2 regions of the Halomonas sp. AOP25-F1-15 genome follow, and region 1 is predicted to be linked to the other one. Evidence: predicted binding sites of a transcription regulator. Region 1 holds the regulator's gene; the other holds the start of a gene.
What was found. Region 1 encodes sigma-54, which starts transcription at its own class of promoters, with help from an activator protein. Its sites were predicted from a motif close to TGGCACNNNNNTTGCTNT; they were not measured.
Positions count from the first base shown of each region.

Region 2: urtA (urea ABC transporter substrate-binding protein) is a predicted target of sigma-54. The motif match lies at 2,762-2,779, and genes of this name have one in related genera.

Region 1 is NZ_JBQSXV010000002.1:485,942-490,368, forward strand. It holds gene rapZ (RNase adapter RapZ) at 1-605, opposite strand, end outside; gene ACT3TF_RS05535 (PTS sugar transporter subunit IIA) at 668-1,138, opposite strand; gene hpf (ribosome hibernation-promoting factor, HPF/YfiA family) at 1,143-1,451, opposite strand; gene ACT3TF_RS05545 (RNA polymerase factor sigma-54) at 1,611-3,023, opposite strand; gene lptB (LPS export ABC transporter ATP-binding protein) at 3,147-3,896, opposite strand; gene lptA (lipopolysaccharide transport periplasmic protein LptA) at 3,908-4,411, opposite strand; gene lptC (LPS export ABC transporter periplasmic protein LptC) at 4,423-4,427, opposite strand, start outside.
Region 2 is NZ_JBQSXV010000003.1:80,837-85,263, reverse strand. It holds gene urtB (urea ABC transporter permease subunit UrtB) at 1-1,186, opposite strand, end outside; gene urtA (urea ABC transporter substrate-binding protein) at 1,274-2,563, opposite strand; gene ACT3TF_RS06320 (tripartite tricarboxylate transporter permease) at 3,071-4,427, opposite strand, start outside.

The sequences.
Region 1 (4,427 bases):
GATTGTCGCAGCGTTGGGTCCCAGTAAGGATTGGGCAGGCAGCGCACGTCGAAGACGAGGTCAGCATCCAAGGGTACCCCACGCTTATAACCGAACGATTCAAACGTCAACGTCAACTGGTCGCACTGCTGGTGAGCCACCTGGTCAGTAATCCGGCGGCGTAGGTCGTGTACTGACAGTCGCGATGTGTCGATCAATAGATCGGCTAGATCACGTATGTCATGCAGGGTCTCTTCTTCTTTATTGATAGCCTCTTCAAGGGTCATTTCACTATTGCGCGTCAACGGATGTCGGCGGCGTGTGGCGGAGTAACGCTCTAGAAGAATTCGGGCATCAGTGGTTAGGTAGATAACTTGGAAATCAATGGTGCGCTGGCGCAACTCTTGTAATAGCGAGGGCAGGCGTTCAAGAGCCCCCGGTAAGTTGCGTGCATCAATGCTGACCGCCAGATGGGTACGATCACTCTGGTCGCGTAATTCGTCGACCAGTGACCCCAGCAGCATGACGGGAAGGTTATCAATCGCGTAGTAGCCTAGGTCTTCCAACGCCTGTAAGGCGATAGATTTGCCAGACCCAGAACGACCGCTAATGATGACCAGTTGCATAGAGTTTCTCTTCGCGTTAATCCAACGGCTTAAATAGGGACTTGATGGTCATTGATTGTCGCTTAATCCGCTGAATGCTCACGAATTTTAGCTGTAATGAGGTCGAGTAGTTCGCGCTGACTGCCTGCTTTGCGTAGCCGCTGGCGAGTATCCGCATCATTCATGATGGTGGCTACTTGGCCTAGCAAAGAGAGGTGTGTGTCATCCGCTTGTTCCGGTACGAGCAGCACAAACACTAGATCAACGGGGTCGCCGTCGATAGCATCAAAATCAATCGCTTCTGAGAGTTTTAAAAAACCAGCAATAGGCGTAGAGCAGTGAGGGCTGCGGGCATGTGGAATAGCCACGCCGTTACCAATCCCTGTGCTACCTAAGCGTTCTCGGCCGATTAAGCGACTGAACACTTCTTGGCTATCTAAACTGGGCGTATTTTGGGCGATAAAGGTGCTGAAAAATTCCAGCACCCTTTTTTTGCTGCCCCCAGGGACGTCGAAAAGAACGCGCTCTGGGGGGAGTATGGTTTCCAACGTCATTGAATTAACGCACACCTGCGCCTTGGGCGCGAGCTTGTGCTTTTTCCTTATGTTTAACGAGTTGACGATCAATTTTGTCCGCTAGCGCATCGATAGCGGCATACATATCACTGTCTAGGGCTTCTGCATGTAAGTCAGCGCCTGCTGCATGCAGTGTGCAGGCTGCCTGTTGGCGTTCTTTCTCCACCGATAGGGTGACCTGCACAGTGGTTATATTGTCGTAATGACGCTCAACACGTTCAAGCTTTTCATTAACATAGTCACGCAAGGCGTCAGTCAGTTCTACGTGATGACCAGTGATATTTACTTGCATTGACGTACTCCTTATCTATCGGACTGTACTTAGGAACCGTGCTTAGGAACCGTACTTAGGGACTGTACTTAGTACTTAGATATGTAGCCCTTTTGATTGTAACCCTTTTTGCCCCGTTGCAAAGCCCTTGTCGAGAGTTTCGCTGCAACCTGGCAGATCCTAGCGCAAACGGCGCCGCTCACTGGAAGAGGGAATGCCCATGGCTTCACGATATTTGGCTACCGTACGCCTTGCAACTTGAATGCCACCTTCTTCTAATAATGTCACTAAGCGGCTATCAGAAAGCGGTTTGCTGGGCGCTTCTTCGTGAACCAGCTTTTTCAGGCGGGCGCGGATCGCGGTACTGGAGTGGCTGTCGCCATCCTGGCCACTCACTTGGCTAGAGAAAAAGTATTTCAGCTCGAACACGCCACGCGGCGTATGAATATATTTCTGCGTTGTCACCCGTGAAATCGTTGATTCATGCATTTCAACGGCTGCGGCTATATCGGCCAAAATCAGCGGTTTCATGGATTCTTCGCCATGTTCGAGAAAGCCGATTTGACGGGTAATGATTTCACGGCCCACTCGCAGCAGCGTGTCGTTACGACTCGAAAGGCTTTTAATTAACCAGCGCGCTTCCTGCAGGTGTTCTTTCAAAAACTGATTATCCTGACTTTTGTCCGCACGCTTTATCAGGCTGGCGTAATCAGGTTGGATTCTTAACCGAGGCAGGGCGTCCTGATTGAGCTCTAAATGCCAGCCTTCATTATCATGACGCACCACCAGGTCGGGCGTGATGTAGCTGTCGTTGGTCACGCCATAAGCGCTGCCTGGGCGTGGATCTAGGCTGCGAATTAGCTGGATGACATCGGCTAGCTGCTCGTCATCGAGTCCTAAGCGTCGCTTGAGTAAGCGCATGTCATCTTTGCTGAGCGCTTCAAGAAACTGACGCACTAGCCTACGAGCAGGCACTAGCAGTGGCGTATCATCTGGCAGGGCGGCGAGCTGCAGCATCAAGCATTCACGCAGGTCGCGGGCAAAAATACCGGTGGGCTCGAATTGCTGCAGTTTTAATAATGTCGTTTCGACTTCGCGCTGGCTAAGGCTATCAATGCCCTGGGCGCGTAGCCCTTCACGAATATCATTAAGCGGCTGGGTCAAATAGCCGTTGGCATCTAGTGCATCAATGAGGCTCTCGGAAACCAGCTGTTCACGCACACTAAAATCGGTCATGGCGAGTTGCCACAATAGGTGGCCATGAAGGCTCTGTTCGGCAGCCTGGCGCTCAAAATCAGGGCCCTCGCTGCTGCTGCCAGTGCCGCCAATGTCTTGATAGGTGTCCGACCAGTCGCTATCAACGGAAAGCTCGGTGGGAATGCTCTCTGACCACTCCTCCTCTTTAGGCTCGCTTACGGCCTCTTCACCGAACTCATCTTCCTGTTCCAGCATGGGGTTGGCATCTAAGGCCTGCTGAATTTCCTGACGAAGATCCAGAGTCGATAGCTGCAGCAGGGCGATAGCCTGCTGCAGCTGAGGTGTCATGGTCAGCTGTGTCCCAATGCGCAGTTGAAGAGAAGCTTTCATGACCATTTGAGAACCACTCGTTAATCGGAATGCTTTACCCTAGTGCGAGTGGGAGCTGGGTGCAAGTGCAATAAGCATGCCATTGGTAGTTAAAGCGTTATAAGGCGGGATTTATGGGCAAAAATAAGCCTACAGACGAAAATCTGCGCCCAGATAAACATCCCTGACTTGCTGGTTAGTGAGGATAGATGCCGGGGGGCCGCTGGCGATGATATGGCCATCGCCGACAATATAAGCGATATCGCAAATGTCCAGCGTTTCACGGACGTTATGGTCGGTAATCAGAACGCCAATGTGGCGCTGTTTCAGCGCGCGAATGATGGTTTTAATCTCGCCCACTGAAATGGGGTCAACCCCGGCAAAGGGCTCATCTAGCAAGATGAAGGCGGGTTCGGTCGCTAGCGAGCGGGCAATTTCTACACGGCGACGCTCTCCCCCTGAGAGGCTCATGCCTAGGTTGTCGCGAATATGGGTGATATGGAAATCTTCAAGCAGAGCCTCCAGGCGCTCTTCGCGACCTGGGCGGTCGAGCTCTTTGCGCGTTTCTAATATCGCCATAATGTTATCGGCAACCGATAATTTGCGAAAAATAGACGCTTCTTGGGGCAGGTAGCCAATGCCTGCCGCTGCGCGCTCATGCATCGGAGCACGAGTTAAATCTAAGTCGTCAATACCCACTTTGCCGGCGTCAGATTTGACCAGCCCGACAATCATATAAAACGACGTGGTTTTGCCCGCGCCGTTAGGGCCGAGTAAGCCAACGACGCTGCCTTGGGAGATTTCCAAGTTAATATCTTTAACCACTCGGCGGCGTTTGTAACTTTTTGCCAAGTGGTGGGCATATAGTGTTTTTATCGGCGCATTGTCAGCAGTTGCCATCGATAGACTCTCTATTGTTCAGGCTGAATAGTCATGCGTATACGCTGCGGCTCGCTACCTTCAACGTCTGAGCGCGCTTGAATCACTTCACGGTCGATGAAATATTCAAGCCGACCTCCGGTAAATTTGTCGTCCTGCTGTGTCAATTCAGCTTGATCAACGAGCTCCACTCGGCGTTCGGCGACGTGATAAATAATCCGCCGAGCCCAGCCTTCCGTCGGGCCTTCTTGCCCTTCGGCCTGATGGCGCAAATAAGCACGCTCACCGGTCGACGTTGCCCGTGAAAGCTCGCCCGCCTCATTGCGTTGAATTTCCACTCGTTCGCCGCGCAGCTGCATTTCGCCCTGGCGAATATTGACATCCCCGGTGTAGACGGCGGTGCCCGCGCGCTGATCAAGATCTAGGCGGTCGGCTTCGACCTCCACGGGGGCCTGTTGTGAAGACGAGCTGGTTTGGGCTGCCGCGGATAGCGGCACGGCAAGCGCAAAAAGGGCGGTGTAGATAAGTGCTTTCATGGCGACTCCTGTTAGC
Region 2 (4,427 bases), on a different contig from region 1:
ACACCACCAGCGCAAAACCGAGCACCACCATACGGTTAAGCGTGAGAGACAGCGCATCATTGATCACTAAAGAGCCGCTCATCCACTCAGGGGTAATCACCGTACGGTTAAGCGGTGAAATAACGGTGCGCACCAGTTGCTGTAGAATCAAGCTGATACCGAAGGTCGCCAGCAAGGTTTCCAGCGGGCGGCCTTTTAAAAACTGAATAACGCCGCGCTCGATGGCAATACCCGCCAGCGCTGCGACCATAAAGCCCGCAGGAATAGCAAGAATCAGCGCCAGCCCCGGCTGGCCGGGCAGCAGCTGCTGCATTCCCCAGGTGGTATAAGCGCCCAGCATCATCAGCTCACCGTGGGCCATATTGATCACGCCCATGACGCCAAAGGTAATCGCCAGGCCTATCGCTGCCAGCACTAGTACCGAGCCGAGACTTAAACCGAAGTAGAGCGTTTCCAAGCCACGATTAATCTTGAGATTTTGTTCAATGCTGCCCAAAGCGCTCGCCGCTGCGTCTGCCACAATGGGGTCATCTCCGTTCACGGCGCGGCTTAGCGCGACTCGGGCGCGAGGATGCAGACTGCCACGCAGCGCTTCAACGCCCGCCAGCTCACCGCTTTCCACTTGGTAGATCGCTAACGCTTGGGAAAGCCTGCGGACAACCTGGCTATCCTGCTCGCCGGCAATCAGCTCACTGAGCGGCTCGGCCAGCGTTTCATCCACTTCGCCCAATAGCCGTTCTGCCGAGTGGCGACGACGCTCAATGTTAGGCGAGTAAAGGTCAACCACGGCGATGGCGCTACGCAGCTGATTGCGCAGCGCGTTATTTATGCCGATACGATCTAAGTCGCGGCGCGACATCTGGCCCAGCGCTTCGCCCGTTAGTACATCGGCAACCGGCCACTCGCGGCCGCTGTTGTCGAGCACCAGCACTATTCTGCCATCGTCGGTACTCTGTAAGCGGCCATCCAATAGCGCCTGCAGCCAATCGCGGGCGCGCTCATCATCGCTTTGCAAAATAGCGGTGATGGCGTCGCCTTTAGCGCTATATGATTTAACGTTCAGCGCTTCTAGCAGCTCAAGGGCGGCGGCGTCAGCGTTAGCTGTAGAACTCGTTTGGGCTTGCGAGGTGACTGTGATGCTCAACAACAGCAGGCACAGTAGCCCTAAGGAAAGGAAACGCCTCATGGGGTTCTTCCTTTGGTTATCTGAGAGGGAAAGGTAGCGTGCTCCTCTACGCCTCACTTTTCAGTCAGGCGTAGAGGGAAATCATCGTTATTCTGCGAGGGCCGCTTCGGCTTCTTCTACGGCGGTACTGCCGCCGCACGAGCCGTTAACGACGTTAAAGTTGCCGCATTCCATCGGCTTGCGCCAATCGGCAATCAGATCACGCGAACCGGGTAGGTAATCCGACCAAGCATCGCCTGCCACGGTAGACGGCGTCTGCCAGACAATATCAAACTGGCCGTTGTCTTGAATTTCACCAATCAGCACCGGCTTGGTGATGTGATGGTTGGGCATCATCGCCGCGTAGCCACCGGATAGATTCGGCACCGTCACGCCAATAATCGCATCTTTTACGCTGTCGACATCGGTGGTGCCTGCTTTACGAACCGCTTCTGCCCACATATTAAACCCAATGTAGTGTGCTTCCATCGGGTCATTCGTCACTGCCTCTTCGTCGCCGGTGTAGTCGATCCAGGCATCGATAAAGTCATAGTTGTCATCATTATCGACGCTCATGAAGTAGTTCCAAGCGGCTAAATGACCCACTAGCGGGCCCGTATCGATACCGGTAAGCTCCTGTTCGCCCACGGAGAAGGCGATGACCGGAATATCGGCGGCATCGATGCCCTGGTTAGCAAGCTCGGTGTAGAACGGCACGTTGGCATCGCCATTAATCGTTGAGATGACGGCGGTACGCTTACCCTCTTCGCCAAAACGGCTCAGCTCAGACACGATATTCTGCCAATCGGAATGACCGAATGGCGTGTAATTGACCATGATGTCTTCGTCGGCGATGCCATACTCATCTTTGAGAAACGCCTCAAGAATCCGGTTAGTCGTGCGCGGATACACGTAGTCGGTGCCGATCAGCGCGAAGCGTTCGATACCCACTTCGTTGATCAGATACTCAACGGCAGGAATCGCCTGCTGGTTAGGCGCCGCGCCGGTGTAGAAGACATTTTCTGAGGACTCCTCACCTTCGTACTGCACCGGGTAGAAAAGCAGGCCGTTGAGTTCTTCCACGACGGGCAGCACCGCTTTACGGGAAACCGAGGTCCAGTTACCGAAAATAACGTCAACTTCTTCCTGAGCCAGCAGCTCACGGGCGCGTTCAGCAAACAGCGGCCAGTTAGAAGCGGGGTCGACGACAACGGCCTCTAGCTGGCGACCCAGCAGGCCACCCGCTTCGTTCTGCTGTTCAATCAACATTTCGACGGTGTCTTTAAGAACGGTCTCACTGATCGCCATAGTGCCGGAGAGCGAATGTAGAATGCCGACCTTAATCGGATCTTCGCTCTGATCAGCATCTTGAGCGATGGCCTGAGCACTGGCCCCCATCACGACAGCGGCTAGCAAGGCGAGCGCAAAGCGACCCGGCGAGCGGGTTGCGCTCAGGTGTGTCGAGCGAGCGCTTGTGTTGTATGGCAATGTGATCACTTGAACCTCCTTGCACCCCTTATGTGTGGGGCTTGTTAATTGGCGTCGCATTTAGGGCTGCGATGTTAGTTCCCCCAATACGTCCACTAGCCATTAACACCTGCAAGGGGTGCGCCAGATTGGCACAACACTTATTTACAGCCATTTATTCAATGACTTATTGATATTATAAAAAACCATAGTCTAGCCGAATGCACCAACATTAAGCACGACGCCTGAGCTTAAGCACGCTATCAATGCACCAATAAAACCCTGTGCACCAATCGGGTAATTGTCGGGCGTCGACACACAACAGCAATGCTAAGCTCACCATTTGATTACAAAACCGACAAAAGCGTGAGATACAAAAAAGGAGCCTGGGTATCCCCAAGACTCCTTATTAATCATCCAAAACACCCCACTAATGAGTTACATAGCGGTACGTTTCTTGCGGCGTTTTTTCAGTAGCGGTAAGCCAAGCGATAGTAAGGCAACCAGCAGCAGCCCCAGCGCAATCGGCTTATCGACGAACGTTGTCCAATCGCCACCCGAGATTTGCAGCGCACGACGCATGGACTCTTCCATGATATTACCCAAAATCAGCGCCAGGATTAGCGGCGCCGCCGGGAAACCAAACAGACGCATTCCCAGGCCAACCAAGCCAAAGCCCAACAGCAGCAGCAGATCAAACACGCTGAAGCTCATGCCGTAAACGCCGATCATGCAGAAGATTAGGATGAGCGATAACAGCAATGGGCGGGGCATATCGAGAATTTTGGCGATATAGGGAATCAGCGGCAGGTTAAGCGCCAGCAGGAAGATATTGCCAATATACATACTGGCAACCACGCTCCAGAACACGTCCGGGCGCTGCTCAAGCATCATGGGGCCAGGGTTCACGCCCATTACCAGCAGCGCACCCAGTAGCACCGCGGTAGTACCCGAGCCCGGCACGCCTAGCGTTAATAGCGGTACAAAGGAGCCGGTACAAGCAGCGTTATTGGCGGCTTCTGGTGCCGCAACGCCCTTGATATTGCCCTGTCCAAAGGTGTGGCCATCTTTAGCAATACGCTTTTCCATACTGTAGCCCAAAAATGAGCCGATGGTTGCGCCCGCACCTGGCAGTACGCCGGTAAAGAAACCCAGTACCGAGCTACGGCCAATGGGGCCAGCGATCTCTTTTACTTCACTGCGAGTCAACTTCAGCGAGCCAATCGCATTGCGCGGCACTTCTTTGCCACCGCCGCCGCGCAGCAGCATATAAAACACCTCGGCAAGCGCGAAAATACCCAGCGCTACGACAAGGAAATCAATGCCATCGAGAAGCTGAATGGAGCCAAACGTATAGCGCTCGGTGCCGGTCTGCATATCGATACCCACAATCGAGATAATCACCCCAACCACGGCGGCAATGAGCCCTTTGACCAGAGACTTATCCGACAGCGAGACCACGGCGGTTAAGCCCAGCACCATCAGTGCAAAGTACTCAGAAGGGCCAAAGCTGACGGCCACTTTCGACAACAGCGGTGCGATCAGCATTAAGAAAATAACGGAAACAGTGCCGCCGATAAAGGAAGCGTAGGCGGCAATCGCCAGCGCTTTGCCCGCTTGCCCTTTTTTAGCCATCGGGTAGCCATCAAAAGAGGTCGCCACCGTGCCCGCCACGCCGGGGGCGTTGAGCAGTATCGAAGACGTAGAGCCGCCGAAGATGGCGCCGTAATAAACCCCCGCCATTAAAATTAAACCTGACGAAGGCTCCATGGCAAAGGTAATAGGAATCATAAGG